3 regions of the Mesorhizobium sp. M1334 genome follow, and region 1 is predicted to be linked to each of the others. Evidence: predicted binding sites of a transcription regulator. Region 1 holds the regulator's gene; each other region holds the start of a gene.

Region 1 (10,233 bases):
GAGGCAAGCCGCATCTTGCTGGACGTGCACGACAATTACGAGGATACGCGCGCCTCGGGCAGTTCGCTCGCCGAGGCAGCCGCCAAATTGAAGCTGAAGGTCGTCACCATCGACGCCATCGACCGCACCGGCCAACGGCCGGATGGAAGCATCGTCAAAGACCTGCCGGAATCGCCGGCGCTCATCAAGGCGGTGTTCGAATCCGAACCCGGAACCGACAATGAAGGTCTCACCACCGCCGATAACGGCTTCGTCTTCTACGACGTGAGCGCGATCACGCCGGCCCGTGACCGCACGTTGGACGAAGTCCGCCAGAAGGTCGTGGCCGACTGGACCGCGGCGGAGACCACCAAACGGCTCACCGCAAAAGCACAAGAGCTCGAGAAGCGTCTCAAGGCCGGCGCCACGCTCGAGGTGATCGCCGGTGAGCTCAAGCTCGAAAAACAGACCAAACGCGGCGTCAAGCGCGATGCTGACGACGTCGATTTCGGCAAGGAAGGGGCCGCCGCGATGTTCGGCGTCGGCGAAGGCGGCACCGGGCTGATCCCCTCGCCCACCGGCGACGGACAGATCCTGTTCAAGGTTGCCGAGGTATTCGAGCCCGCCGGGGCCGACGCCAGCTCAGTACCCCAGGACGCACAGAAATCCTTCACATCCGGCATGTCCGACGACCTGCTCGACCAGTTAGTAGCGCAGTTGCAGACGCAATATGACGTCCGCATTGATCAGACTGCCGTAACCCAAGCCCTGGCCAGATGAGCGCACTGAAGATCCACATCGCCAAGGTCGCCGCCGGCAGCGCTCTTTCTTTCGAGGAGGCGCGCGAGGCCTTCGACATTATCATGTCGGGCGATGCTACTCCGGGCCAGATAGGCGGCTTCCTGATGGCATTGCGCGTGCGCGGCGAGACCGTCAGCGAGATCGCCGGCGCTGTCGCCACCATGCGCGCCAAGATGCTGCGCGTCGAAGCCCCCGAGGGCGCCATCGACATTGTCGGCACCGGCGGCGACAATTCGCACAGCGTCAACATTTCGACCGCATCCGCCTTCGTCATCGCCGGCAGCGGCGTGCCCGTCGCCAAGCACGGCAATCGCGGACTGTCCTCGCTGACCGGCGCCGCCGATGTGCTGATCGCATTGGGCGTCAAGATCGACATCCCTCCGGAGACGGTCGGCCGCTGTATTCACGAGGCCGGCGTTGGCTTCATGTTCGCTCCGGCGCATCACCCGGCGATGAAGCATGTCGGCCCGACCCGGGTCGAGCTCGGCACCCGCACCATCTTCAACCTGCTGGGCCCGCTTTCCAATCCGGCCAGTGTCAGACGGCAGATGATCGGCGTGTTCCTGCCCGAATGGATCATGCCGGTGGCAGAAACGTTGAAGGAGCTTGGCGCCGACCACGCCTGGGTCGTCCATGGCGACGGCTATGACGAGATCACCACCACCGGCGAAACGCAGGTCGCCGAATTGGCCGGCGGCGAGATACGCAGCTTTGTGCTGACCCCGGAAGCAGTCGGGCTGACGCGTCACACCAAGCACGAGTTGCGCGGCGGCGACGCCGCCCACAACGCCCAGGCACTGCGCGACATGCTGGGCGGCGCCGCTGGCGCCTTTCGCGATACGGTGCTGATGAATGCCGGCGCCGGGCTGGTGGTAGCCGGCAAGGCGACGACGCTTGCCGACGGCATGGTAACGGCGGCGCAGGCCATCGACAGCGGCCGCGCGCTGAAAGTGCTCGACAGGCTGGTCGAGATTTCGAACGGTTAAAACCATGTCCGACATCCTGCGCAAGATCGAGGCTTACAAGCGCGACGAGATCGCGGCGGCCAAGGCACGCGTGCCATTGGTCGAGATCAAGGCACGGGCGACGGATGCCGACGCGCCGCGCGGATTTCTTTCCGCCCTTGAAGCAACGCGCAAATCCGGCGGGTTTGCGCTGATTGCCGAAATCAAGAAAGCTAGCCCATCCAAAGGCCTGATCCGCGCCGATTTCGATCCGCCGGCGCTGGCCAGGGCCTATGCGAAAGCCGGTGCCGCCTGCCTTTCGGTGCTGACCGACACACCCTCTTTCCAAGGCGCGCCCGAATTCCTCACCGCTGCGCGCGCTGCCGTCGAGTTGCCTACCTTACGCAAGGATTTCCTGTTCGACCCCTATCAGGTCTACGAGGCCAGGGCATGGGGCGCCGATGCCATCCTGATCATTATGGCCAGCGTCGACGACGCGTTGGCAAGAGAACTCGAAGCGACAGCTTTCGGGCTCGGCATGGACGCGCTGGTCGAAGTGCATGACGAGGCTGAAATGGAACGCGCGCTGCAGCTGTCGTCGCGGCTGATCGGTATCAACAACCGCAATCTCCGGACCTTCGAAACTACCCTGGAGACCTCGGAACGGCTGGCAGCGATTGTGCCGGCCGACCGCCTTCTGGTCAGCGAGAGCGGTATCTTTTCGCATGACGATTGCCTCCGGCTGGAGCGGAGCGGCATCGCCACTTTTCTGGTCGGCGAGAGCCTGATGCGTCAGCAGGACGTGGCTGCGGCAACGCGCCTGCTGTTGACGGGCAAGGCGCCGGCAGAGGCGGTCTGAGATGGCGCCCGCCCTCACCCATCTTGGCGCGCAGGGCGAAGCCAACATGGTCGATGTCGGCGACAAGGCTGAGACGGTGCGCACGGCAGTCGCGGAAGGTTTTGTCGCGATGCGGCCCGAGACGCTGGACGTGATCCTCGCCGGCGACGCCAAGAAGGGCGACGTGCTGGGCACCGCGCGCATTGCCGGCATCATGGCGGCCAAGAAGACGCATGAGCTGATCCCGCTTTGCCATCCGCTGCTGCTGACCAGGATATCTGTCGATATCGAGCCGGACGTCGCACTGCCCGGCCTGAAGGTGACGGCATTGACCCGCGTCACTGGCAAGACCGGCGTTGAAATGGAGGCCTTGAGTGCCGTCTCGGTCGCTTGCCTGACCATCTACGACATGGCCAAGGCGGTCGACCGCGCCATGGTCATCTCCGGCATCAGGCTGGTTGAAAAGACCGGCGGTAAATCCGGCGACTACAAGATCACCGGGGCCACCGAGGCAGGCCGCTAATGGCGCTGGTCCCAGTTGCCGAGGCGCTCGAGCGCCTGCTGGACGGAGCAGTTGCGCTGCCGGGCGAACGTGTCGCGCTGCTGGATGCCGCCGACCGCGTGCTGGCGGAGCCGGTTGTGGCGCTCCGCACCCAGCCGCCGTTCAACGCCTCCGCCATGGACGGCTATGCCGTGCGGGCGGCTGACATCGCGTCCCTACCCGCAAGGCTTTCGGTGATCGGCATAGCGCCGGCCGGACGCGGCTTTGCCGGAACGGTGCAGCAGCGGCAGGCCGTGCGCATCTTTACCGGCGCGCCGCTTCCCGAAGGCACCGACACTATCGTCATCCAGGAGAACGTCCGCGACCTCGGCGGCGGCAGCGTCGAAGTGACAGAGCCGACGGTGCAGGGGCGCAACATCCGCCGCCTTGGGCTCGATTTCGCCAAGGGCGATGTCCTGCTGCCCAAAGGCCGCCTGCTCGATTCGGCCGCCTTGTCGCTGGCGGCATCGGCCAATCACCCCGAGGTCGGCGTGGTCAAACGGCCGCTGGTCGCCATCATCGCCACCGGCGACGAATTGCTGCCGCCGGGCAGCGAGCTTGGCCCCGACCAGATCATCTCCTCTAACGCCTATGGTGTCGCTGCCGCCGCACAGTCGGTCGATGCGCGGGCGCTCGACCTCGGTATCGCGCCGGACCGCAGGGAGGCGATCGCGGCATTGGTTGAAAAGGCCGTGAAGGCTGGCGCGAACGTCATCGTCACGCTGGGCGGTGCCTCGGTCGGCGACCACGACTTCGTCCATGACGTGCTGACCGGGCAAGGCATGACGCTCGATTTCTGGAAGATCGCCATGCGACCGGGCAAGCCGCTGATGTTCGGGCGGCTGGGCGACGTTCGCTGCATCGGCCTGCCCGGCAACCCCGTGGCGAGCCTGGTCTGCGCTCAGCTCTTCCTGAAGCCGCTGCTGGCACGGCTCGGCGGCCGCGCCTTTCAGCAGGATATCCGTCGGGCACGGCTCGGTGCTGCCATGCCGGCCAACGATCTCAGGCAAGATTATGTGCGGGCTGTTGTCACAGACGACGCTGGTGCGCTCGTGGCGACGCCGTTCGGCATCCAGGACTCCTCGATGCTGAAAATGCTGGCCGATGCCAACGGGCTGATCGTCCGCGCGCCGTTCGCGCCTGCTGCGGCGGCGGGCTCCCCCTGCGACGTGCTGATGCTACGCTGAACCTGCCTCACTCCGAAATCAAGGTCCGGGTCAGCGGATGGTCTGGATCGGCCAAACCGTCGATGATGTTGAAATGATGCCGGTCGGGCTCGACTACGGAGCTGGTCGCGGCACCCAGGCCGATCCAGATGTTGGCCAGCAACGCGCTCTGGCGCAGGAATTCGGCGCGCTCGCCGCCGCCGGCCCAGCAGGTCAGGCGGGCCTTTTCCATCGGGCGCAGCAGCACCGGACTTTCGGCCTGCGCCTCGGCCTCATCGATCGCCAGCGTCTCGTTCATGCCGGTGCGCATGATCGGGCGCAAATCATGCACCCCCGAGATCGACACCACGTGACGAACGCGCCGGACCACTTCGGGCGCCAGCGGCGTCGTCCTGGTAACCATCCGGCTAACAAGATGGCCGCCGGCCGAGTGCCCGGTCAGCATCAGCGGCCCTGCGACCATCGCCGCCGCCTTGCCTATCGCCGCGCCGACTTCCTTGACGATGCTGCCAATGCGTATCTGCGGACAGAGCGTGTAGGACGGCATGGCAACTGCATAGCCGCGATCAACAGCGCCCGCGGCAAGATGTGACCAGAAACTCTTGTCGAATGCCATCCAGTAGCCGCCATGGACGAACACCACGACCCCCTTCGGCTTGGTGGCCGGCAGGAAAAGATCGAACCGGTTGCGTGGGTTATCGCCATAGGCCAGGTCGAGCCGCGCCCTGCCCTCGGTCGAAAGCGCCTCGCGGAAAACCTGCGCGGGCTCGACCCAGGCCGCCGGCCAGCGATCGCTGCCGGCTATGTTGGCGCCGTTGGCATAGGCGTTGTCCCAATCGGCAATGTGACGTTCGAACACCCGGCGCCCTCCCTTGCAATATGGCCTTGCAACCTAGCCGCGAGCATCGCGCGGCGCGTCGTCGCCAGCCTCACGATTCCAGCTCTCGCATGAATCTCAAGTGACAGCCGCCTTGATGGCGAAGCGCGCATCCTTCCACGCACCGGTGCGCAGGATGTCCTCAAGCACTTCGACGGCCTGCCAGACATCGGCATAGCCGACATAGAGCGGGGTGAAGCCGAAGCGCATGGTCGATGGCGCGCGAAAATCGCCGATCACACCACGTTCGATCAGCGCGCGCATGATCTGGTAGCCATGCTCATGCATGAATGAAATCTGGCTGCCGCGTTTTTCCCCGTCGCGCGTGCTTTCGAGCGTTAGCCCGTAAGCGCCGCACTTTGCCTCGACAAGCTCGATGAACAGATCGGCCAGTGCGATGCTCTTCTTGCGCACCGCAGTCATGTCGACATCGTCCCAGACGTCGAGCGCGCCCTTCAGCGTGCGCATCGAAAGGATCGGCTGGGTGCCGCACAGAAACCGGCGGATGCCGGTGCCGGCCGCATAGCCTGGCTCGAAGGCGAAGGGCCGTGCATGGCCCCACCAGCCGGTGAGCGGCTGCTGGATATCGGAAAGATGCCGCTCAGCCGCATAGATGAAGGCAGGCGCGCCCGGGCCGCCATTCAGATATTTATAGGTGCAGCCAACGGCAAAATCGGCGTTGGCTTTGTCGAGTTCGACTGGCATCGCGCCGGCGGTGTGGCAGAGATCCCAGACGATCATCGCCCCGGCTTCCTGGGCCCTGCGCGTCAGCGCCGGCATGTCGCGCAGTTCGCCCGATTTGTAGTTGACGTGGTTGACCAGCACCACGGCGGTGCGTTCGTCGATCAGCTCCTCAATGGTCGGCGCGTCGACCCCCGAGAGGTGCAGCAGCGCATCTTTTCGCGTCGAAACCACACCCTCCGCCATGTAGAGGTCTGTCGGAAAACTATCGCCCTCGGCGACGATGGCCTGCCGCTCCGGTCGCATGGCCATGGCTGCGTGCAACAGCTTGTAGATGTTGACCGACGTCGTGTCGCAGACCACCGTCTGGCCGGCCGCGGCGCCGATCAGGCGCCCGAGCTGGTCGCCAAGTTCAAGCGGCATGTTGAACCAGCCGGCCGTGTTCCATGCGCGGATGAGATCATGCGACCATTCTTCGGTCGCGGCCTTGTACAGTTCATCGAAAGCGGCACGTGAAGCAGCTCCTAGCGAATTGCCGTCGAGATAGATCACTCCTTGCGGCAGCACAAAGCGGTCACGTATCGCGCCCAGCGGATCCGCGGCATCCATCGCCTTTACGGCCACGAGATCGGGAATTCCCGTCATGATTTGCCTGCTCCCCCAAAATCCAACGCAACGCCGGACACGCATCAACTGTTCTTCCATTACCGGGTAGCGCGTAGCAAGGCTCCACCGGCGAGAAGCAGCAGGCGGTGGAAACCGGGACTTAACCCCGAGGTTGGCGCTTTGAGTTCGTTTCGTTCACGGTGCATTGACCAAACCGCACATTCGATAGGGGTTCACTTCCGTGCCCTTTGCCGGCGGACGGCCGATGCCAATGCGCCCTTCCGGGACGCCAGAAGGGCGCAAACGAAAGCAGAATCAAGGCGATGAGGCTCGCGGCGGCGAAAATACGGTACGCCGGTAGGGGACGTCGTTTGTTTCCCGAGCCTTAACGTATTCATTAAACTTTAAACAGTTGCGGAACACAACTGGAACAGATAGTGTCTGTTCTGGGTTTGTTTTCTGATTCTGTTGGGGGTCGCTATGCTGACACGCAAACAACACGAACTGCTTATGTTCATCCACGAAAGGTTGAAGGAAAGCGGTATCCCACCTTCCTTCGACGAGATGAAGGAAGCGCTCGACCTGGCTTCCAAATCCGGAATCCACCGACTGATTACGGCGCTGGAGGAGCGCGGCTTCATTCGCCGTTTGCCCAACCGGGCCCGTGCGCTGGAGGTACTACGCCTGCCTGACTCGATCGCCCCCGGCCTCAATGCGGCACGCAAGTTCTCGCCGAGTGTCATCCAGGGCAGTCTTGGGCAAGGTGCCCCTCGGCAGGGCAAGCCGACATCGTCGCGCGTCCCTGCAGCCGGCAATGACGATGATGTCGTCGCCGCCGTTTCGATCCCGGTAATGGGCCGCATCGCCGCTGGTGTGCCGATCGATGCTATCCAGCACCAGACGCATTCGATTTCGGTGCCGCCGGATATGATCATGGGCGGCGAGCATTATGCGCTCGAGGTCAAAGGCGATTCGATGATCGAGGCTGGCATTTTCGACGGCGACACGGTGATCATCCGCAACGCCGATACGGCGAGCCCCGGTGAGATCGTGGTGGCCTTGGTCGACGAGGAGGAAGCGACGCTGAAGCGGTTCCGCCGCAAGGGCGCCTCGATCGCCCTGGAGGCCGCCAATCCGGCCTACGAGACGCGCATCTTCGGACCAGACAGGGTCAAGGTGCAGGGCAAGCTCGTTGGGCTGATCCGCCGCTACTGAGTTGCGCCCTTGGTGCCGGCTTTTGGATTGTCGGCCCTGCGGTATGGCGGCAGGCCGCGCGCCGCGCGTGAAAATTTCCGCTGCACGTGCCAGGGCCGGTATGATTTTTCGACGGCGAAGCGGATTTCGGCGCGTGTTGCCGCTTGTGGATCGAAATAGACGGCCGCACTTCCCGCGCGCGCCAGTTGCCGTTTGGTGACGACGAGGACCAGCCGGTCGTAGTAGCAGGGATTATGGGCGGTGGCGTCGTCGATGACGATCAAGCTGGCGAAGGCGCAGGCTGGCCGTGCGGTATCGCGGTCCTTGGCTTGCGCAATGATCGCGCCGGATGGATGCCTGGCGAGGCAGAGACCGTCCGTGCAAATGAACGGCATGCCCGGCGGTAGGTCGGCCGGATCGGCAATGTCGAATTGCGGATCGTTCTTTCCAGGTGTTTCCGGCGCGACGATAGCCTCTGATGTGAGCGCGCGTTTCCAGTTGTCGATGGTGAACTCATTCGGGCGTGCCCGGTTGACCGCGAGCTCACCGCTGCCGATCGGCAGCGCGACCAGCCGTGCGTCCTCCGAGATCAATACGTCGGGTACGCGCGTCTGCGTTGTCGTTAGCAAGCCAGCGAGCGCAAAAGGAATTGCCGCGAGCCGCAACCAGGTCGTCGCCATGCTGGCAATGACGAGGGCGATCGTCACCAAAAGGACAGATCTCAGCGAAATCAGTCCGACCGCATCGATCGGCGAGCGCTCGGAGATCCACCCGGACAGGGCGATCATCGCCGTCAGCCCGTTGCCCATCACGTAGAGGAAAGGCCCATCCGCGCCGAACGGCATCGCCAGCGCGCTGAGCACGGCAAAGGGCATGACGACCAGTGAGACGATAGGCATGATGGCCAGATTGGCGAACAGGCTGAGCGGCGCTACGCGCTGGAAATGCCATATGGCGAAAAGCGCCGTGGCGCTCCCTGCAATGATCGAGGTCATCGCCAGGCCGCCCATGCCCAGCAGGACCTTTCGAGTGGCCAAGCGTAGCGGCGATCGCCGGGGCGGCGGCGTGGTGGCCCTGCCGGTGCGGTAATCGGACCAGCCGGCATAGGCGCCGACAAGGGCCGCCGTCGCGGCGAAGGACATCTGGAAGCTCGGACCGACCACCTCGTGCGGCGACACTACGATGACCGCGATGGCCGAGATCGCCAGATTGCGCATGGTGAGCGCGGCCCGGTCGAACAGCACGGCGATGAGCATCACCGCCAGCATGATGAAGCTGCGTTCGGCCGCCACCACAATGCCGGAAAAGACGAGGTACGCCGCAATCGAAAAAAGCGCGGCGGCGGCGGCATATTTTTTGACCGGCCGTCGCGATGAGAAGTCGGGAAACAGCGCAAAGGCACCGCGCAGCAGCGCCATGATGGTGCCGGCGACCAACGCCATATGCAGCCCCGAGATGGAGATGATGTGGTAGATGCCTGTACGCCGCATCGCTTCGTTGATCTCCTCGGGAATGCCGGCGCGCACGCCAACGATCAGCGCAGCAGCAATCTCGCCCTCGGCGCCGCCGATGCGGCTGCGGATATGGTCGGCGATGGATTCGCGCGCGTCTTCGATCGCGGAAGAAAGCCGCGCGGCAAGCGGCATGCTGCCCGACGCCACGACTTTCGGATTCCCGAGAAAGAAGCCGCTGCCGCCGATGCCCGCGAAATAGCTGTCGAAGGAGAAATCATAGCTGTCGGGCCGCACCGGGCCGGTCGGCGGCAGCAACCGCACATAGCCGGCGATCTCGGAACCAGCGGCCAGCTCAGCCGGTATCTTCATCGCCGAAATGCGGACCCGTTCCGGCATGTAGCGCAGCGTCGGCCTGGCGGTTGAGATCACATCGATCGTCAGCCTGATGCGGCCGCTAGCCATGGGTTCGTACGATACGACGCGACCCGTCAGCCGCGTCGAGATTTCAGAACCGAGCACATGCGTCCCGACACGCCAGGTCTCGAACTTGGCGGCAAGCACGCCAAGCGCGCAGAGCAGCGCCACCATGAAGCACAGGCGGGTTCTGGGCCATGACCGCGACATGACGGCACAAAGGGCCGCGAGGAGCACGATTGCGATCGGCTGCGGAAAGGCTGGCTCCGCCGACAGCGCGAAATATACGACCACCCCGCATGCGAGGAACACCGGCACCAGCAGGAAGGCGACGCCACGGTCGAGTTCCAGGCCGGCTGCCGAGGTTACGCTGTTGCGGATGCGGGACGGTGACGGGAGGCGGAAACGCCGGCGTAGGCGCACGATGGGCTCGGACGCAGGCACCGGAACCGTTGCTAGGTCGCTGGCCGGCAGCGACGGAGCATCGAAGCGCGGAGCGGGCAGCAATGCCGGTGCCGGCAGGACAGGCAGGGGAGCGGCGAACAGCAAGCGTTCGCTGACGCCGCTGCCAGCGTCCTCGCCCTCGCCCGCACCACGGCCTCGCACAGCCATCGGGTCTGCCCCTTGCGCCCTCGACCTCCTATGCTACATGAACGCGCAACGCGCGAAAGTCCGCAAACCCACTTCCTTGGCCCGCCTGAGAGTTCCATGCCCGATAAGGTCGTCACCCGTTTTGCC
Region 2 (10,233 bases), on a different contig from region 1:
ATCTATGTATTTTACTATGTATTTCAGTGGAACCTAATTTAGTCGGCGCAATTATGCGTGCGTGAGAAAGCGTGAAATCCAGACCGTCACTGAGAGCCGGCTATCGCGGGATCAGTTGGCCGATGATCCAGTGATTGCAGTCGATTTGACCGAACGGATATTACAGGCGGCCGACAACGACAGGATAGTCTGCCTCGTCGTGGCAACGGAGCAGCTGGAAGCCGACCGCATCGAGAAAGCGGAGCCTCAGGAGACCAGGATTGCCGCTAGTTTCGTCCGGGACTTTGAGGTCATGCTGCTTGTTCTTTATGCGGCCTACGCCCTTGCTGTGCTGGGTGCGACCGCTTTCGTTTTGCTGGAACTGGGGCATGTCCTATAGATCGGCAAGGTGAAGGGACCGGCACCGCCTGATTGTCGCTGTTTGACGGGACACCGGGATACATACGGCGCGGACCACAACAGCTCGAGGCTTGCGTCGACGGCCACCCTGCCGCACAGCCAGAGGCGTTTTCGCCCACGCGGCGCTAATTGTGGGCTCTCGGTTCGGGGCATCTTGCTAATTTGTGGAACGAGCCTGCCCCTCGCGGGTTTTTCTATTAGAGGGACGTTAATGAAGGAGGTAGCTATGAAGAAGCTCCTGCTTGCCTCGGTGATCGCCATCGCCTCGGCGGCTTCCGTGATTGGCCCGGCCAATGCCGGCGGCAGCGTCACGATCGGCATCGGCAACGGCTATGACGACGACTATTATTATCGCCATCATCGGTATTCCGATTACGACGATGAGTACGTCCCCCGTTACCGCTATGATGTCTATAACGAGGACTACGCGCCGCGCTACCGGTACCGGTACCACCGGCGCTGCCATACCGAAGTCATCAGGCACTGGCGTCATCACCACCGGATTATCGAAAGAATCCGTGTCTGCCGTCGTTGACGGATCGATCCGGCCGGTAGTGCCGGCCGGATCGGCGGGGCTCCTCATCTCGGCTTGCGCATCAGCATCATGCCGTAATGCACGGCCAATATGTCGAGCCCGATCTTGAGTAATTTCACCACCACGTCGCGCGGTTCGCCCGCCTGTTCGGCCAGGCTCTTGACCGTTGCGTCGGCACAGCAGACCTTTTGCACGATGCCGGCGATCTCCCAATGGACAAGCGCCCTGGTGGCCTCGGCATGGTCGCGGCCGGCGGACAGGATGTGTTCTGCGACGCCGCTGCCGGTGCGGCCGCCGTCGACACGCTCGGCCCAAGCCATCGGCTTGGCGGTTGCCTCCGACGAACTGCGGAAATCCTGGCGGTAGCGCATCCCCGCCTCGCGCTGCTGGCGCGACAGCGAGGTGAGGCCGCTCAGCGGGTCGACATTGCGCACCCGCACGATGCCGCCGGTCGCGGTGTGGCCGTCATTGGAGACCTCATAGAGGCGCGCCGCCTCCTGCGTTCCTTTGGCCAGCCGCTTGCGGCCGAACCTGTCGTCCTTCAGCGCGAAATCATGGCCGATCTCCTTGCGGATGCGCACCTGCTCGGCCTCGCCCTTCGGCAATCGCGGCGGCCTGGCTTTGGTCTTCTGGGCGATTTTGCTGCTCATCGGCTCGGTCCTCCTGGTTTTTTGTCGTCGGGCTCTGGCGAATTTCCGTCATCCACTGGGCTCAAATCGTTTCGGCCGGCAGCGTGCGCAGGAAGCGCGCGGCGTGATAGGCGCAGTAACTTTTCGAAGGCTTTGTGCGCAGCCCGCAGCACAGCATGTCCAAACCGGGGCGACTGCCGGTGGCATCGTTTTCGGCATCCTCCTGCAGCGTCGTGTCGAGCGGCGCGCGGCAACGGTCGAAAAGGCAATCGATGAAGCGCATCGCGGCGAAATGTGGCTGGCGGCCGCCGGCGGCGATCGGGCGCGGCGCCGGCATTTCGAGCGGCTCGCCATCGGACCCGGTGATCCGAGCCGGACCCGGCTGCCAGGCCGGCGGCGCCAGCCTGGCCGACAGCCTTGCAGGGCGGCAGTGATGCTCGGCCGGTACCGCCCGTGCTTGGCTGGCGGGGTTCGACGGCTCTGGCGCCGATTTTCCATGCCGGCCGCCACACCAGCCCTTGGACCTGGCAAGGCCGATGGCGCGCAAAGGGGCCGTGCGGTGGACGATGCCGATGATGGCCGCGCGTGAGACCGGACTACCACGCTGCGTACCGAGCCGGGTGGCGATCTTCGCGGCCGACAGCCCGCTCATCAACAAGTTCTCGATTTGTTCCAATTCAGAGGCGGAATAGCGGGCGGCCATGATGTTTTGTTCCCTGCAAGGGTGGTTGTGTGTGCGCCGGCTTCGCCGGCTCTCAGGCTGGAAAGCCGATCAGCCTTCGCGTGGCCTGCTACGATCGAGCTTCATCTCGGCCGCCTGCCTGGTTGCGCCGGAGACTGCCTTGCCCGTCCGCTTGTCGAAGGCGATGACCGTGCCGTCTTCGGTACGGATCCAGGAAACCGCGGCATCCGCGTTGCCGGTCGACGGGTAATTCGTGGCCGGAGCCGTGAGGGGAACGGCTCCAGCCGTTCCGGCCGCTTGCGCTGCCGGAACCGAGGCGCGAGCCTCGGGCATCGTCCCGGCCGGGGAGGAGGACAGCCGCGACGAAGGGGAAAGGGTTGGCACATGCATGGCCTTGGCGATCGTTTGCGGTACCGCCTCCAGGCCAGCGCCGCCGGCGCGCTGAACGGCGGATTTAAGGACCGAAAGCTGGTGAAGCGACTTGTGCATGCCCACATAAAAGCATAACTCAAATCATAATGCAAGCGATTCTTGCATAGACGAAACCGAATCTTATGTCTCAGATGGGAGCCATGGCGAAAACTGCACTGTCGATCAAGGTCGGAGCGGCGATCCGCCGGGCGCGCAAGCAGCGCGGCCTGGTGATGCGTCACATTGCCGAGCACAACGACACCGACGTCGCTGCCGTCGGCAATTGGGAAACCGGGCGCAACCTGCCCAAGACCGAGAACCTTTTGAAGACCGCCGCTTTCCTGCGCGTCGATCCGGTGGCGCTCGGCAAGGGCGAGGTCGTCTTCCTCGAAGATGCCGGACCGGTCGCCGATGCCGAGATCGTCACCGATCCCGGCCCCCTGCCCGCCGGACCGATGGACATCCAGCTTCTCGGCACCGCCGTCGGCGGCGACGATGGCGACTTCACCTTCAACGGCCAACCGGCCGGCTATGTCCAGCGGCCGCCGGGGATCCGGCATCTGCGCAATGTGTTTGCGCTGCACGTGCTGAGCGATTCGATGGTGCCGCGCTACGAGCCCGGCGAGATGATCTATTGCGGCGGCCGCGACGCCGTGCCCGGCGACCATGTGGTGATCGAGACGCTGCCCGAAGAGAACGAGCAAAACGGCAAGGCCTTCATCAAGAAGCTGGTCAAGCGCACCGCCGCCGAACTGATCGTCGAACAGTACAATCCGCCCAAGACGCTGACCTTCAACCGCTATGCCATCAAGAACGTCTTCCGCGTCATCCCGCTCAAGGAACTGCTGGGGTATTGAGGAGGGTTTTCCCTTCTCCCCTTGTGGGAGAAGGAAGTTCCGCCCCTCAAGCCCGCTTGGACTGCTCCGGCTCTCGACCGTTGAGCAGGCGCGCCTCGGCGCGCACCCGTTGCCGGTCGTCGATGAAGGCGGCCTGGATCGAAACGGCGGCGCCCGGCAGGCCATCGGCACGGCAAGCCTTGCAGATGAGGCGCCCCGAAAGCGCTGATAGCGGCGTCTCCGGCCTCACCCCATGCCGCTTGAGCTCGGCCGGCTTCCACCACCTGTTACGGCCGCAATCGATGCACTCGACGGCAATCGAGACGACATCGGCGATCGTCGCTTCCTTGCCCGCCAATGCCATAGCCATCCCCATCATTGTTCCTGCTTTGTTCCACATCATTATCGGTTTTAGAGGCGGAGTCGAGTCGGTTCCGCTTACATCAACGTTAAAGTTTCACTTGTTCTATTATTTGAGTTATGCTTATATCTCATGCGGGCTGGAACCGGCACGAGCCCCAGAACCGCGGCTGGCCGGCAGCAAGGGAACGACGATGAACCCAGCCCAGTTCGCCCATGCCTGCGGCTATAGCGGCGACAGCCCGGCCATGCTTGCCGCTTTCGCGGCCATCCGCCAGGACGGCATCCGCAAGGCGCGCCAGGGCCATCGCCAGCGCAAGGTGGCGATTGACCAGATGAAGCCGAGCCGCGTTCTGTTCCTGGCGGCGATCCGCCCGGCGCAGACAGCCGAGGAGGCACTCGAGGACGCCGCCTGCTTCCTGTCGATGTTCCGCAACATGCCGCGCTGGCGGCAGGAAAGGCGCGCCGCCGACCTCGCCCGTGCCAGACAGCAGCGCCTCTTCGCCCGCTTCTTCCGCCGCTACGGCCACCGCCTCTGGGGGCTCGAGAGCACCTGAAGGCGCGCGGGCCTCCCTTGCAAGTCAAAACGGATATTGCGATCGCCGACGTCGCACCGTATGTCTTCGCGCGATGAGCGAGATCGAATTCCGTCGCGCGCAAGCGCCCGACCTGCCGGCGATCGTTGCAATGCTTGCCGACGATGTGCTCGGCGCAGACCGGGAAGACCCATCCACGCCGCTTGCGCCATCCTATCTCGATGCCTTCAGCGCAATCGATGCCGATCCCAACCAGTTGCTGGCCGTGGCCGTCGAGGCCGGGCAAGTGGTCGGAACGCTGCAGCTCAGCTTCCTTCCAGGCATTTCGAGGAAAGGCGCATGGCGCGGCCAGATCGAAGGCGTTCGCGTCGCCCGGCAATGGCGCTCGCGCGGCGTCGGCAAGCTGATGATCGAATGGGCGATTGAAGTGTGCCGTTCGCGCAATTGCAGCTTCGTCCAACTCACCACGGATAAAGGACGACGGGAGGCGCACGCTTTCTACCAACGCCTCGGGTTCACCGCCAGTCATCTAGGCTACAAGATGGCGCTGTAGATCAGCATTTCATCGCATTCAGCGCCGACCGCTCATCTTCGCTATCCCTCTGGATGGATTGACAACAAGCCGGCCTTTCGCCTTGCTTAATCCGCCCATGATTTACGACCTACCCTGGCTTGAAGAAGCCTTTCGCGCAAAGCCCCGGCGGAAGTTTCTGTTCTTCTGGGGCCATCAGCCGTCCAAGGACGGCCGCATAACCGCGTCGTGCTTCAGCCAGTGGTGGCATGCGCCCTTTACCATCAATGGCCTAAGCTATCCGACTGCCGAACACTGGATGATGGCCGAGAAGGCTCGCCTGTTCGGTGATGCTCAGACGGCAACGCAAATCCTCAGGGCGACGAGCCCCAAGCAGGCAAAGCAGCTTGGCCGTCAGGTGAGCGGCTTCGATGGCACCAAATGGGATGCCGACAAATATCGCATCGTCTGCGAAGGGAGCTTTCAGAAGCTCCGACAGAATGCGGCGCTGCGCGATTATCTGCTGTCGACGCATGACAAGGTGCTGGCCGAGGCCAGCCCTGTCGACCGGGTGTGGGGCATTGGTCTTGCGGCGGATGACGAGAGGGCAGTGAACCCGCTGCTGTGGCGCGGCGAGAACCTGTTGGGATTCGCGCTGATGCAGGCCCGGGACCGGCTGCGCGGCTGAACATTGGCACCCGCTCGTCATCAGCGGCAGCTTCCGCTGCTTGACAATCCGCCGGCAATGTTCTCTTTATGTTCCTATCACAACTCGAGACAATGCGGCGTTCGAGCGGCCGCGGGCGAACGGGTCGGATGGAAGCCAACATCCTCCACGCGGATCTGGATGCCTTCTATGCCTCGGTCGAACAATTGCTCGACCCGGCCTTGCGCGGCAAGCCGATTGCCGTCGGCGGCGGGGTAGTGCTTGCCGCATCCTATGAGGCCAAGGCGTTCGGCGTGCGCGGCGGCATGCCGGGACGGCGGGCGCGGGAACTCTGCCCGCAACTCATTTTCGTCGGCGGCCATTTCAAGGACTATCAGCGGTTGGGCGATGCGGCAATCAAAGTGCTCGGCGACTTCACGCCGGTGGTCGAGCGGATTTCGATCGACGAGGCCTTTGCCGACGTCGCCGGCTGCACCCACCTCTTCGGCTCGCCGGCCGAGATCGCCGGCAAGATACGCCGCCGCGTGCGGGCCGAGCTCGGCTTGCCGATCTCGGTCGGCGTGGCCCGCACCAAGCATCTGGCCAAGATCGCCTCACAGGTCGCAAAGCCGGACGGGCTGGTGGTGGTCGATCCGCGCCACGAGCTGGAGTTCCTGCACCACCTGCCGGTCGAGCTGATGTGGGGTGTCGGCCCGGTCACCAGGGAGCGGCTGGCCGGTATCGGCGTCAACACCATCGGCGAGTTGGCGAAGACCAACAGTGGCGCGCTGGAGCGCCTGCTCGGGCCGGCGGCGGGAGAGAAACTGAACGCGCTGGCGTGGAACCGCGATCCGCGCAAGCTTGAGACGCAGCGCCGGGCGCGCTCGGCCGGCGCGCAATCGGCGCTCGGCCGCAAACCGGCCGACGAGCAGGTCTTCGTCCCCGCTTTGCTGCATCTGGCCGACAGGGTCGCCACCAGGTTGCGTGCGAAATCCCGGCCCGGCCGCACGGTGACGGTTCGTGTCCGCTTTGCCGATTTGCGCTCGGTGACGCGCTCGGTCACGCTCGACCAGCCGATTTCGGCAACCGCCATGCTGGCCGAAATCGCCGAGGCGCTGGTGCGCAAGGTGCTCATCGACCATCCGCACGAAAAGACCATCTCGCTGCTGGCGATCGCCGTATCGCATCTGGAGCAGCATGCCGGGCTGCAACTGGAGCTGCCGCTCGGGCTCGACGACGACCGCCGCCGCCCCGGCACCCGGAAGGGCGCGGCGCGCTGGATCGCGGATCGCGCCATCGACAAGATCCGCGACCGCTTCGGCTGGGAGGCGGTCGGCTACGCCTCGGTCGCGCTCGGACTACAGCGGTCGGTTCCCGACGCATTTCGGGAGTTGGCCGAGAAGGAATTGTGAGTTGCGCGGCGGGGGCGAAAAAGAATTATCTGACAGGAGCCAGGGGCGATACGGCCGGCCCGTTCAAAGCCGTGCCGTCGACGGCAAAATGCGAGCCGTGGCAGGGGCAGTCCCAGCAGCGTTCCAATGAGTTCCAATGAACGTGGCAGCCGACATGGGTGCATGCGGCCGAGCGCTTGTGGAGCGTGCCGTCCTCATCGCGAAAAGCCGCGACTTTGGTAAGCCCTTCGCGCACGATAGCGCCCTCTCCCGGCCGCAGCTTATCGGCGGAATCGATTTCGCCAGGCGCGACATACTCGGCAAAACTCCTGATCGCTGTCGCATTCTCCACCAAATAGTCGCCGATCGCGCGTGCCGTCTTGCGGGAGGGTTCGTAAAGTTCCCGCCAAGGGCTTTCCCCCTTCAGGATCAGGTCGGAAATCAGTTGGCCGGCAACAACCCCATGGGTGATGCCCTGACCGGAATCGCCGGTGACCACGAAGACATGCCGGTTGCCGGGATTGCGGCCGATGAACCCGGCATGGTCGACGGTCTCCATCACCTGCCCGGACCATCGATTGGTTTCCGCGCCGATATCGGGCACCAATTTTTTGATCCAGTCCGCCAGGGCCGCGAAGCGGTTGTCGGCATCGTCGGCCTGCCCTGTCTTGTGGTCCTCACCACCGACGATCAGAAAGTCGGTTTTGCCTTCACCAGGCTGCAGGCGAACGTAGTGATAGGGATCCAGCGTGTCCCAATAGAGTGCATCCGGCAAAACGTCGCGCGCGATCTCGAACGCCATCGCGTAGGTCCGATACGGCGCTTGCTTGGTGTGGAGCGCGACCCGATCGTTGATCGGCGAATTAGTGGCGACAACGGCCGATCTGGCAGACACGGTAAAGCCCGAGACCGTGCTTACGCGGACGCCGCCGTCGGTCTCCGCGACCTTGTCGACGATGGTCTCCGCATAAAGCATGCCGCCGCGCGCGCGAATGCCCGCAGCCAGCCCGCGGAGATATTCGAGGGGGTGAAATGTCGCCTGATTGGCGTAGCGAAGGACGGGCGTATCCGAAAAGCCTGCAAACGGCACGCCTGCGGTTTTCTCGACGTCGACACCAATCTTCAGAGCGGCGCCCAGTTCGCGCTCGATGACGGATTCCCTTCTGCCTGACGCCGGAAACAGAAAGCCGTCGAGGCGGCGGAAATCACACGCGATACCCTCTGCTTCCTGGATCGATTGGATACGGTCGATAGCGGCCGACTGGCTTCGGTAGTAAATCCGCGCCAGTTCCTCGCCGCGCAATTTGATCAGTTCCGAAAAATAGTCGTCGCAGATCGACGACAGATGCGCGGTGGTGCGTGCCGTCATGCCGCTTCCGATCCGGCCGCGATCGAGCACCGCCACCTTTTGCCCGGCGATCGCCAGTTCGTGGGCGACCGACAGTCCGGCAATGCCAGACCCGACGACCACGACATCGACCTGTTCACTCCGCTCGAGCGGAACCGCCTCAGGCGCAACTTCGGTTGCCGCCCAAAGCGATACAGTCCTTTCATCGCTGACATTCATGGCGGAACTTCCAGACGTGATAGCCGGTAAACGGACGCGAGGGTTCAAAGTTCCTCGACGCCTGAATGCCTGCGTAAGCTTGACGTCACCGCCGGTCCGCCCCGACGCGTTGTGAGCCGGCCTGGCTGGGGCGGTGCGATGCACTTTGCGTCAGGAGGTATCGTTCCTGCAAATGCGAGATACGAGGCGGCTCTGGTCGTCAGACCAAAAGCGTTGCACCGCCCCAAGCGATCAGGGTGGTGCCGGCCGCACGGCCAACCCACCGGCCGGCAGGAAACACTGGTTCGACGAGAACCCACGAAGGTCCCGAAATGACGCAGAAGCGGGCGTTCGGCAGCGATCCGAGCAGCAACGATTTGGCAGGACCGGAAATCGGCATAGAATGCTGCAATCATCATCATGTCCCGTCCAAGTTGTGGACACTTCCTTCTCAAAGGCGCACTCTTGGCATGCGAAACGCGAGCCAGAGTTTCGTCCAACGCTTCACATGCCTGACTTGCGTCGGTGATTGTCTGAGCCCTCCGGATACTTCCGAATGGGCAGACCTCACATTGTGTCGCCTATCCGTGATCAGGCTACGGCCGAAGGCACGTTGCAGCCCGTTCCGGATCAATTGGGAGGTAAACAACATGCCTGATTTTCAGCGCAGAGAACTTCTTGTTCAAGGAAGCGCGGCTCTTGCCGCAATTGCTGCTCTCTATACCTCGCGTAGCGCTTACGCTTTTCCAACACGGCCGAGCGAGGAAGTTATTCCATGGCTGGATCAGCCGACCGAAAATCCCGATCCGGTAGGTATCCGGAAGCAGCTTGTCTGGGAGGATTTGGATAGCTGGATAACGCCAAACGACAAGTTCTTCAGCATCTCGCATTTCAACCGACCAACGATCGACGAGAAGACATGGTCGATGGAGATCGGAGGCTTGGTCAAGAAGCCCTTAAAATTGACGCTCGCCGACATCAGGGCACGACCGCGGCAGGAGGTCGTTTTCACAGTGGAATGCTCGGGCAACCACGGGTTTCCCTTTTTCACCGGCGGCATCGGCAATGCCCGCTGGGCTGGGACGCCGCTCGCCCCGATCCTCGAGGAAGCCGGCGTTCTGGAGAAGGGCATCGAGGTCGTCTTTTTCGGTACTGACATAGGCGAGGTCGCAATACGCGACGTCAAGATGCAGCAGAACTTCGCCCGCAGCATGTCGCTCGCCGACGCGATGAACCCCGATAATCTCCTCTGCTATGAAATGAATGGAGCCGTCTTGCCGGCGCCCAATGGCTTCCCGGTACGGCTCATTGCGCCAGGCTGGTACGGGATCGCCAACGTCAAGTGGCTGAAGCGCATCGAGGTTCGCGATACGCGGTTCATGAGCCTTCTGATGGCCCGTGACTATGTCACCATCCGGGAGGAGGACCACAACGGCGAGACCGTATGGGCCGAGACGTCAGTCGGGCGAGCGCTGATAAAGTCCGCGCCTGCGAAGGTTACCCGGAAAGAGTCGGATTACCGCATCGTTGGAGCAGCCTGGGGGGCGCCGATCGACCGGGTCGAAGTGCAAATCGACCAGGGGCCTTGGGCACCAGCGACCATTGACCACAGTGAGGAGGCAGAACACGCCTGGAAAATTTGGTCCCTGGCTTGGGCAAATCCCTCTCCTGGAGAACACACGGTGACCTCGCGCGCGGTCAGCACCACGGGACAAATTCAACCGGCGATGGACGATCCCTTGATTGCCAAG
Region 3 (10,233 bases), on a different contig from region 1:
GCTGGTCCAGCAGGCCGAGGCAGCAGCCGGCCCGCAGCTAACCAATGAGGTCCTTGCATCGGTACCCGACCTGAAAGGGCATCTCGGGCTCTGAAGGAACTTCTCTATTTCGGCAGCGTATAGGCCATTACATAATCGCCCGGCTTGGTGCCGACCGAGCCGTGGCCGCCGGCAACGATGACGACGAACTGGCGTCCGTCGGCTACCGTGTAAGTCATGGGTGTCGACTGCCCGCCGGCAGGCAGCCGCGCCTGCCAGAGCTGTTTGCCGGTCGTCAGGTCATAGGCGCGCACATAGTCGTCGACCGCCGCACCGAGGAAGGCGACGCCGCCGGCAGTGATCATCGGCCCGCCAATGCCGGGAACGCCGACCTTGAACGGCAGCGGCAACGGCGTCATGTCGTAAACGGTGCCGTTGCGATGCTTGTAGACGATCTTGCCGGTCCGAAGGTCGGCACCCGCCACATAGCCCCAGGGCGGCGCCTGGCAGGGAATGCCGAGCGGCGACAGGAACGGCTTCAATATCACCGCGTAAGGCGCACCCTCATTGCGGTTCAGGCCTTGTTCGCTGCCCTTGGTGTCACCGGGCGGCGGCACGTCGGCGCGCGGCACCAGTTTGGAGATGAACGCCAGGTATGTCGGCATGCCGAACATCACCTGCCGGACCGGATCGACTGCCACACCGCCCCAGTTGAAGGTGCCGAAATTGCCGGGGTAGATCAGCGAGCCCTGCAGCGACGGCGGCGTATAGCGGCCCTCATAGCGCAACTTCCGAAGCTCGATCCGGCAGGCCAGCTGGTCGAACATGGTAATGCCCCACATGTCGGCGCCGGTCAGCGGTTTCGGACTGAAGCTCAGGTCCGAGGTCGGCTGTGTCGGCGAGGTATGGTCGCCCTCGATCGCGCCGCCAGGTGCTGGCACTTCCTTGACCGGAACGATCGGTTCGCCACTGCGCCGGTCGAGAATATAGAGATCGCCCTGCTTGGTCGGCCCGACCAGCGCCGGCACCACGCCACTTTCCGTGGTGATGTCGACCAGCGTCGGCTGCGCCGGCACGTCCATGTCCCAGAGATCGTGATGCACGGTCTGCCGCACCCAGCGAAATTGTCCGCTGTTGAGATCGAGCGCGGTGATCGACGAGGAGAATTTCTCGTCATTGGCGCTGCGCCCAGCGCCGAGCTGGTCCGGCGTCTTGTTGCCGAGCGGCACATAGAGCAGCCCGAGCTTCTCGTCGGCGCTCGCCGTCGACCACATGTTGGGCGAGTTGTGGGTATAGGTCTGGGCCGGCGGCAGCGGCGTCGTCTGGTCTGGATTGCCGGAATCCCAGTTCCACAACAGCGCCCCTGTGTCGGCATCGTAGGCACGGATGACCCCGGACGGCTCCTGCGTCGAATAATTGTCGTTGACCGCGCCGCCGACGATGATCTTGTTGGCGACGATCAGCGGCGCCGAGGTCGAATAATAATAGCCGGGCTTCGGATATGGCATGTTGGCTAGCAGGTTCAGCGTGCCACCCTCGGCAAATGTGGGGCAGACCTGGCCATTCGCCGCATCGAGGGCGATCAGCCGAGCGTCGGACGTCGGCAGGTAGATGCGTGTGGCGCAGGGCTGGCCGGCGGCGATCTTGGCGTCGGCATAATAGGACACGCCGCGGCAGGTCTGGTGCTGGCGGTCCTTGTTGAGCTTGATCTGTGGATCGAAGCGCCATTTCTCCTTGCCGCTTGCGGCATCGATGGCGATGGCGAAATTATGCGGCGTGCAGATGTAGAGCGTGTCGGCAATCTTCAGCGGCGTCACCTGATAGGTCGTCTCGCCGATGTCGTCGGGCCCTTTCACGTCGCCGGTTTGATAGGTCCAGGCCGGCTGCAGATTGGCGACGTTTTCCGGGGTGATCTGGTCGAGCGGCGAATAGCGCTGGCCATAGGGCGTACGGCCGTAATAGTGCCATTCGCCGGGCGGCACATTGCCGCCGAGATCGGCCGTCGGCGTCACCTTGTCGGTGTTGAGTTGGCCGGCAATATCCTTCGGATCGGTCGTCATCGAATAGCCGGCGACGCCGAGCGATGCCAGCACGGCGAGGATAAGCGGCGCGCGTCCGTCGGGACCGGTAAGCCCGCGCCGCGCCCATGGCGTCAACAGCCATAGCGCGACAAGCACGATGATGCCGCCGCGCGGGCCGAGCTCCCACCAGTCGAAGCCGATCTCCCAGACCGCCCAGGCGAGCGTGCCGAGCACGATCGCCGCGTAGAGCCACAGCGCGGTGGATCTGCGCCTGTAGAGCAGCCAGGCCGCGACAAGGAAAGCTAGACCGGCGATGACGTAATACCAGCTGCCGCCCAGCGTCACGAGCCAGATACCGCCGCCGCCAAGCGCCAGGCCGATGAGGAAAAGGATCAGGGAGGTGATGACCACAGCCAAGACGGTGCTCCTTCGACTGGTGCGCTCCGCGACGCGTCCATGGGCAACCCGGCATTGCGCTCCTGCCCCGAGCACAACTTTCTCCGGCCCGCCTCCCCTGTCAAGCAAGCTCGGCGTTTTACGGCGCCGGCCCTCGGCAAGCCCGGCGTTTTGGTTAGCAGACCCATTCAGATTGTGAGTCTACCGACCGGACAGAGAACAAAACGGAGACGCTTCTGGCCTTTCGCTGCCGAATCACTACATTCGGGGAGAGATGTCCGGCTTTTCGGAAGACATGCCCTTTTTTGACGAACCGAACGCGCGGCCTGTGGCCCCGTCGGGCATTGCCGCGCGCGCCATGGCTGCCCGCAGCAACCAGAACAACGCGCCCGATTATCTCAACGGCCTCAACCCCGAGCAGCGGCTGGCGGTTGAGACCACCGAAGGCCCGGTTCTGGTGTTGGCCGGCGCCGGCACCGGCAAGACGCGGGTGCTCACCACCCGCATCGCCCACATCCTTGCCACCGGCAAAGCCTTCCCTTCGCAGATCCTCGCCGTCACCTTCACCAACAAAGCGGCGCGCGAGATGAAGCAGCGCATCGGCCTGTTGATCGGCGAAGGCAATGTCGAGGGCATGCCATGGCTCGGTACTTTCCACTCGATCGGAGTGAAGCTGCTGCGCAGACACGCCGAGCTGGCCGGGCTCAAATCCGACTTCACCATTCTCGACACCGACGATGTGGTGCGCCTGATCAAGCAGCTCATCCAGGCCGAAGGGCTGGACGACAAGCGCTGGCCGGCCAAGCAGTTCGCTCAGATGATCGACGGCTGGAAGAACAAGGGCCTCGGTCCCGCCGACATCCCCGAGGGCGATGCCCGTGCCTTCGCCAACGGCAAGGGCCGCGAGCTCTACACGGCCTATCAGGAACGGCTGCAAACGCTGAACGCTTGCGACTTCGGCGATCTATTGTGCCACCCGATCCGCATCTTCCGCGCCAATCCGGACGTGCTGAAGGAATACCACAAGCGCTTCCGCTACATCCTCGTTGACGAATATCAGGACACCAACACCGCGCAATACATGTGGCTGCGGCTGCTGGCGCAGCGGCCGCAATCCTCCCCCCTTGAGGGGGAGGTGCCCGCGAAGCGGGCGGAGGGGGTTGCCGCAGAAGGCACCGCCACGGGGTCGAGCACTGCCGCTCGGACCCCACCCGACCGGGCTTTGCCCGGCCACCCTCCCCTCAAGGGGGAGGGAAGCCCGCGCCTGTCCACCGTAAATATCTGCTGCGTCGGCGACGACGACCAGTCGATCTATGGCTGGCGCGGCGCCGAGGTCGACAATATCCTGCGCTTCGACAAGGATTTTCCCGGCGCCACCATCATCAGGCTGGAGCGCAACTACCGCTCGACCGCGCACATCCTCGGCACCGCCTCCCACCTCATCGCCCACAATGAGGGCCGTTTCGGCAAGACGCTGTTCACCGAAAAGATCGCCGAGGACGACGAGAAGGTGCATGTCCACGCCGCGTGGGATTCCGAGGAGGAGGCCCGCGCCGTCGGCGAGACGATCGAGGCCTACCAGCGCCAGAAGCACAATTTGAACGATATGGCGATTCTCGTCCGCGCCTCCTTCCAGATGCGGGAATTCGAGGACCGCTTCGTCACACTCGGCCTCAACTACCGCGTCATCGGCGGCCCGCGCTTTTATGAGCGGCTCGAGATCCGCGATGCGCTGGCCTTTTTCCGCGTCGTCGCGCAAGGCGCCGACGACCTCGCCTTCGAGCGCATCGTCAACGTGCCGAAACGCGGCTTGGGCGAGGCCACCATCCGCCAGATCCACGACACTGCACGCGCGCTGCGCATCCCGATGCTGGAGGCGGCGGCAAAACTTGCCGAGAGCGACGAGCTGAAGCCGAAGCCGCGCGCGGCACTGCGCGAGGTATCGGCCAATTTCGAGCGCTGGCAGAAGGCGCTGGAAACCACGCCGCACACCGAGCTCGCCGAGACCATACTGGAGGAGAGCGGCTACACCGACATGTGGAAGAACGACCGCTCGGTTGAAGCGCCCGGTCGGCTCGAGAACTTAAAAGAACTGATCCGCTCCATGGAGGAGTATGAATCGCTGCGCTCCTTCCTCGAACATGTCGCCTTGGTGATGGACGCCGAGCAGAACGCCGAGCTCGACGCAGTCAACATCATGACGCTGCATTCGGCCAAGGGCCTCGAATTCGAAACCGTGTTCCTGCCCGGCTGGGAGGAAGGCCTGTTCCCGCACCAGCGTTCCCTCGACGAGGGTGGCCGCTCCGGCCTGGAGGAGGAACGCCGCCTGGCCTATGTCGGCCTGACCCGCGCCAAGAAGAACCTGCATCTCTGGTTCGTCTCCAACCGCCGCATCCACGGCCTCTGGCAATCGACCATTCCCTCGCGCTTCCTCGAAGAACTGCCGGAAGCCCATATCGAAGTTTCCGAGGGCGGCAACTCCTATGGCGGCTACGGCAATGCCTATGGCGGCGGCTCGTTCGCCTCCGGTCGCGGTGGCCAAGGGGCAGGCAGGCAGAACCCCTATGGAGCATCGCGCTTCGATAACATCGGCGGCAACAACGGCGCCGAGAAATCCGGCGCTTTCTCCAGCACCTATGCGACGCCGGGCTGGCAGCGCGCCCAAGCCAACCGCACCGAGGCGACCGACCGCAATTGGGGCACGCGCTCCGGCCACCAGGTCGAGCGCATCGGCTATGGCGAAACCGACTCCGGCTACGGCGCCGGCCGCACCTCGATCAAGGGCCGCACCATCGACGGCGAGCTGGTCGCCAAATCCGTCGCCGACACGCCGTCCCCCTTCAATGTCGGCGACCGCGTCTTCCACCAGAAATTCGGCAACGGCAACATCTCGGCCATCGAAGGCAACAAGCTGACCATCGACTTCGACAAAGCCGGCCAGAAACGCGTGCTGGACGGGTTTGTCACGGGGGTGTGAGACCGCCGGTCACCGATACCGCGCCTGGTTCCACTTATGGCCGAGCAGCGACAGGATGATGATCAGGCCGTTGAAGAACTGGACGTAGAAGCCGCTGAGGCCTGCCGCCACCACGCCGGTCTGGATGAAGGAGACCGTGACCGCGCCGATCGCGCCGCCGACGACCGTGCCGATGCCACCCCAGGTCGGCGTGCCGCCGACGAACACCGATGCCAGCACCGGCAGCAGGTATCCGTCCCCCGCCGTCGGCCACCAGGTGAAGTTGATCATCACCGAAAACGTGCCGGCGATCGCAGCCCCGATGCCGACGAAGACGAACACTTTTACCCGCACGCGCTTGACGTCGATGCCCATCTGCTGGGCGCTATCGGGATTGTCGCCGACCACCTTGACCTGCGCGCCGAAGCGATGGCGGTTGTAGAGCAGCGCCGACAGCACGACGAAGCCGATGGCCCAGAAGATCTGCACCGGAATGCCGTAAAGCTGGCTGGAGAAGATCTTGTAGGCCCAGCTGTCGGCAAGGCCGGTCAGTGCCGTCGACCTGCCCTCGTTGATGATCTGGATCAGGCCGCGCAGCAGGAAATTCATGCCGAGCGTGGCGATCAGCGACGACAACCCGCCATAGACGACCAGGGAGCCGACCAGGAAGCCGAGCAGCATGCCGGTGACCATTGCGGCGGCGATGCCGAGGAACGGGTCGTAGCCGGCCTGCACGACCAGCGCGAACACCCATGAGGCAAAGCCCATTGTCGCCGGAAACGACAGGTCGATCTCGCCACAGGTGACGACGAAGACCAGCGGCACAACTACGAACAACGCCACCGGCAGCGTGGTCAGCACGGAACTGTAAAGATACCAGGTGGTGAAGACCGTCGGATTGGCGATCATGAACACCGCCATCATAACGATGAACACGGCCAACGTGCCGAGTGCGGCGCGGTTGTCGAGGATGAACCCGCGCAACCAATTGTCGGACGGGTGTCGCCACTCTTTCCCGGCGGCTTCGCCATGCGTGCCGCCGAGGGGGCTCTGCAGATCGGGTTCCATGGTCTTGCTCATCGTGCCGCCCTCCCCGCATCGGCCACGTCGTGCAACCCCGGCAATCCGCTGGGGTGGGCGACGTCTTCCATGAAGTTGATCAGGTCTTCGGCCGACTTGACCTCGCTGCGGTCGGCGGTGAGCGCGACCTTGCCGCGGTCGAGCACCACGAACCGGTCGGCGATGTCGAAGACGTGGTGAATATTGTGGCCGATGAACAGGATCGACCGCCCGCTCGCCCGCACCTGGCGCACGAAGTGGAAGACCTTGGCGGTCTCGGTCAGCGATAGCGCCGTCGTCGGTTCGTCGAGGACTATCAGCTCCGCCTTCTTATAGATGGCCCGCGCGATCGCCACGCCCTGGCGTTCGCCGCCCGAGAGCTGGCCGACGATCGACTGTGGCGTGAACACTTTCGAAGTGAAGCCGATCTCGCGCATCAGCCGGCTCGCCTCCGCGATCTCCTTGTTGACCTTCAGCCAGCCAAGCCAGCCGGTGAGTTCGCGGCCCATGAAGATATTGCGCACGATGGTCTGCTGCACGGCGAGGGCTCGGTCCTGGAACACGGTCTCGATGCCGGCGTCGCGCGAGCGCGCAGGACTCCATCCGGTCACCGGCTTGCCGCGGACGAGAATCTCGCCGCTGGTCGGTTTGACCACGCCGGACAGGATCTTGATCAGCGTCGACTTGCCGGCGCCATTGTCGCCGATCAGGCCGACCACCTCGCCGCGATCGACGCTGAGATTAACCCCGCCCAGCGCATAGACCTGGCCATAGGACTTGCTGATGTCGCGCAGTTCTATGATGCGTTCGGCCATGGCGATCCTCGCTTGATTTTCGCGTGCCGGTCTTTTCGCCGGCGGTCCCGCCGGCCGGGCTCGATCCCGGCCGACGGCTTGGGAGGTCAGCGCAGCGCCTGCTTGGCGAGCTCGGCGACGATCTCGTAATTCTGTGGCGTGACGAAGCCGGCGCCGGTGTCGACATTCATCGGCGCAAGGCCGAGCACCACCTGCTGGCAGAGGCTGAGGATCGGCAGATATCCCTGCAGGAACGGCTGCTGGTCGGCTGTCAGTTGCACCCAGCCGCCCTTGAAGCCCTCGACGATCTGCGGGCTGGTGTCGAAGCCGAAGTTGAAGATATCGCCAGGCTTCCTGCCCGCCGCCTGCATGTAAGTCGGTACGTTGCCCAGCATCTGCCCGCCGGGATAGCCGACCGCCTTGACGTCTGGATTGTTGAGCAGTGCCGCGGTGATCACCGGAATTGCCAGATTGGGGTCGGAAGCCCATTCGCCGCTTGGCGGCGAGGAGAGCTGTATGACCTCGACGCCCGCCTCTTTGAGCGCGGCGACTGTGCCGCGTTCGCGCGCGCCGCGGCTCTCGTTCTCGAACGGGCCGATCATGATCGCCTTGTCGCCGGCCTTGAGCCCGGCCAGCTTGACCGCCTCGGCGCCGAGCGCGCGGCCCTGCTGCTCCTGCTGGGCGCCGACATAGCCGCCGCCGAACGCCGCCGTGACCGTCGGCACCGGCACGTTCTGGTACATCATCTTGATACCGTCCTTGTGTGCCTGTTCGGCCAGCGGCATGATCGCGGCGTCGCCGGGGTGGCCCATCATGGCGATGCCTTGGGGCTTGACCGCGACAGCCTCGCGCAATTGCTGCACCATCTTCTCGACATCCCACTGGGAAAAGATGTAGTCGACCTTCGGCCCAAGATCGGCTGCCGCCTGCTTGGCACCATTATAGACGATCGTGCCGAAGGCATCTCCCTCTGCCCCGCCGACGAAGAAACGGATATGGACATCCTTGCACCACTGGGCATCGAGCGCCTGCGCCGGCAAGGTCGAGAGTGCGGCGGCGAGTGCCATCGCGGCCGCCGCGACGGTCGAGCGCAGAACTGTCCTTCTCATCGTAATGCTCATGCACTTATCCTCCCTTTGTTCCCTCGCTAGCCGAGGGGTTTTGACGATCGCTTCGGCAAGGCGCCGCAATCTTTCCCTGGCCGGCACCTCCCGCCGGCCGAGTTCTCACACCGGGTTCGGCAGGTAGCTCGCGCCTCCCCGGCATTGTTGGAGATAATCCAGCGCACGCGCCTGGCCGGTGATCTCGAGATCGCCGCGATAGACCGGGTCGTGCCAGCCCTCGATGTCGATGGCGCCTTTGTAGCCGGCCAGCCGCAGCTCGCTGATCACCCTTGTCCAGTCGCTGTCGCCGAAACCCGGCGTGCGCATCTGAACGAACGGCAGGCGGCCGAACACGCCATGTTCGCGGATCACGTCCCAGCGCACGGTCGCGTCCTTGCCATGGACGTGGAAGATGCGCGGCGCCCATTTGCGGATCTGCGGGATCGGATCGATCAGATAGACCAGCTGATGGCAGGGCTCCCACTCCAGGCCGAGATTGTCGTCCGGCAACTCGTTGAACATCAACTCCCAGGCGTCCGGATTGTGGGCGATGTTCCAGTCGCCGCTGGTCCAGTTGCCGTCCATGGCGCAGTTCTCGAACGCGATGCGCACGCCCTTGTCGGCGGCACGCCTGGCCAAGGGTCCCCAGACCTCGCGGAAACGCGGCAGGCTGTCGGGCAGCGGCTTGCCGCGAATGCGGCCGGTAAGCCGCTGACCATATTGGCGCCGAACAGATGCGCGTTGTCGATGATCGTTTCCCACGCCTGGAGCACGCCGCGATCGATCTCGCCGCTCTCCAGCGGATTGCCGAACACGCCGATCGACGAGACGACGACATCGGCGTCGCCGATCGCCTCGCGGATCTCGCCCGCCAGCCGCGGAATGTCCTTGCCGCCCAGCGTCTGCCAGAAGAACGGCTGGATGCTCTCGAAGCCGAGCGGCAGGATCTGCCTGACATAGGCGGCCGGGTCGTCGAGATTGGCCCGCACCATTGTGCCAATCCTGATGTCGAGCAGCGGGTTTGGCATCATGATCCTTCCTGTGCAGCGATGGCGACCCGGCGCCCGGTCTCGGCGCTCTCGATCGCAGCGAAAACCATGGCCAGGCTCTTGATGTTGTCGGCGCCGCGCGTCTCCGGCTCGGTGCCGGTCTCGACGGCGCGGACGAAATCCTGGATGATGCCGAGATGGCCGCCGACGCGATCGGCCGGGTCGAGCGGCGGCACGGCTATCGGTTCGGTGCGGTCGAACAGGCCTTCACGGACCGGCTGCACGATTTCCGCCTTCAGCCCGTCCTCGCCGTCCCACACAATGCTGCCGCGCTCTGCGACGATCCGCCATGTACTGTCCCAGCTGGTGCGGAAGCCGGCCGCGCACCAGCTGCCGGCATAGGTGAACAGCTTGCCGCCGCCGAGGTCGAAGCTTGCGGTCGCCGACGACCCTTGCCGATACCAGGAATTGGCCGGCTCCCACTCCTGGCAATAGACACCGGTCGGCTCGCCGGCCGCCATGTAGCGGGCGGCATCGAATGTGTGGATCGCCATGTCGAGCAGCAGCACATGACGCATCTCCTCGCGAAAGCCGCCGAAATGCGGCGCGACGAAGAACTCGGCATGGATGCTGGTTGGCGCACCAATGGCGCCGGAATCGAGAAAGCGCCGGATGCGCCTGACATTGGCGACATAGCGGCGGTTCTGGACGACGGCATGGATACGCCCGGCGCTGCGGGCGGCCTCGACGATGGCACGCGCATTGTCCGGGCTGTCGGCGAGTGGCTTTTCGGTCAGCAGGTGGCAATTATGGGCAAAGGCGGAAAGCGCGACCTCGCGGCGAGCGGCGGGAACCACCACGTCGAATACCGCGTCGGGCCTGGTCTGGTCGAGCACGGCGTCGAGGTCGGTTCCAATGATGGCGCTCGAAAGCTCG

Evidence for each region. The regulator LexA, encoded in region 1, represses DNA repair genes until DNA is damaged. The targets are predictions, from matches to a motif close to TGTTCNNNNTGTGTTCNG.
Region 2: the regulator LexA is predicted to act here: its motif matches at 5,646-5,663, upstream of dinB (DNA polymerase IV).
Region 3: the regulator LexA is predicted to act here: its motif matches at 2,612-2,629, upstream of NKH17_RS08545 (ATP-dependent helicase).

Annotation. Positions count from the first base shown of each region.
Region 1 is NZ_JAMYLM010000012.1:131,624-141,856, reverse strand. It holds gene NKH17_RS20755 (SurA N-terminal domain-containing protein) at 1-759, shown strand, start outside; gene trpD (anthranilate phosphoribosyltransferase) at 756-1,766, shown strand; gene trpC (indole-3-glycerol phosphate synthase TrpC) at 1,771-2,583, shown strand; gene moaC (cyclic pyranopterin monophosphate synthase MoaC) at 2,585-3,085, shown strand; gene NKH17_RS20735 (molybdopterin molybdotransferase MoeA) at 3,085-4,290, shown strand; gene NKH17_RS20730 (hormone-sensitive lipase) at 4,298-5,128, opposite strand; gene kynU (kynureninase) at 5,225-6,472, opposite strand; gene lexA (transcriptional repressor LexA) at 6,914-7,648, shown strand; gene NKH17_RS20715 (ComEC/Rec2 family competence protein) at 7,642-10,107, opposite strand; gene gltX (glutamate--tRNA ligase) at 10,204-10,233, shown strand, end outside.
Region 2 is NZ_JAMYLM010000030.1:21,605-31,837, reverse strand. It holds gene NKH17_RS29750 (hypothetical protein) at 62-379, shown strand; gene NKH17_RS29745 (hypothetical protein) at 626-934, shown strand; gene NKH17_RS29740 (DUF6456 domain-containing protein) at 979-1,584, opposite strand; gene NKH17_RS29735 (GcrA cell cycle regulator) at 1,646-2,266, opposite strand; gene NKH17_RS29730 (hypothetical protein) at 2,336-2,734, opposite strand; gene NKH17_RS29725 (XRE family transcriptional regulator) at 2,809-3,513, shown strand; gene NKH17_RS29720 (hypothetical protein) at 3,560-3,862, opposite strand; gene NKH17_RS29715 (hypothetical protein) at 4,047-4,409, shown strand; gene NKH17_RS29710 (GNAT family N-acetyltransferase) at 4,483-4,941, shown strand; gene ybiA (riboflavin biosynthesis intermediates N-glycosidase) at 5,039-5,587, shown strand; gene dinB (DNA polymerase IV) at 5,716-6,957, shown strand; gene NKH17_RS29695 (FAD-dependent oxidoreductase) at 6,983-8,503, opposite strand; gene NKH17_RS29690 (sulfite oxidase) at 9,133-10,233, shown strand, end outside.
Region 3 is NZ_JAMYLM010000003.1:298,623-308,855, forward strand. It holds gene NKH17_RS08535 (hypothetical protein) at 1-94, shown strand, start outside; gene NKH17_RS08540 (glucose/quinate/shikimate family membrane-bound PQQ-dependent dehydrogenase) at 105-2,417, opposite strand; gene NKH17_RS08545 (ATP-dependent helicase) at 2,671-5,373, shown strand; gene NKH17_RS08550 (ABC transporter permease) at 5,383-6,432, opposite strand; gene NKH17_RS08555 (ATP-binding cassette domain-containing protein) at 6,429-7,226, opposite strand; gene NKH17_RS08560 (substrate-binding domain-containing protein) at 7,313-8,326, opposite strand; partial or broken gene NKH17_RS08565 (sugar phosphate isomerase/epimerase family protein) at 8,432-9,336, opposite strand; gene NKH17_RS08570 (Gfo/Idh/MocA family protein) at 9,336-10,233, opposite strand, start outside.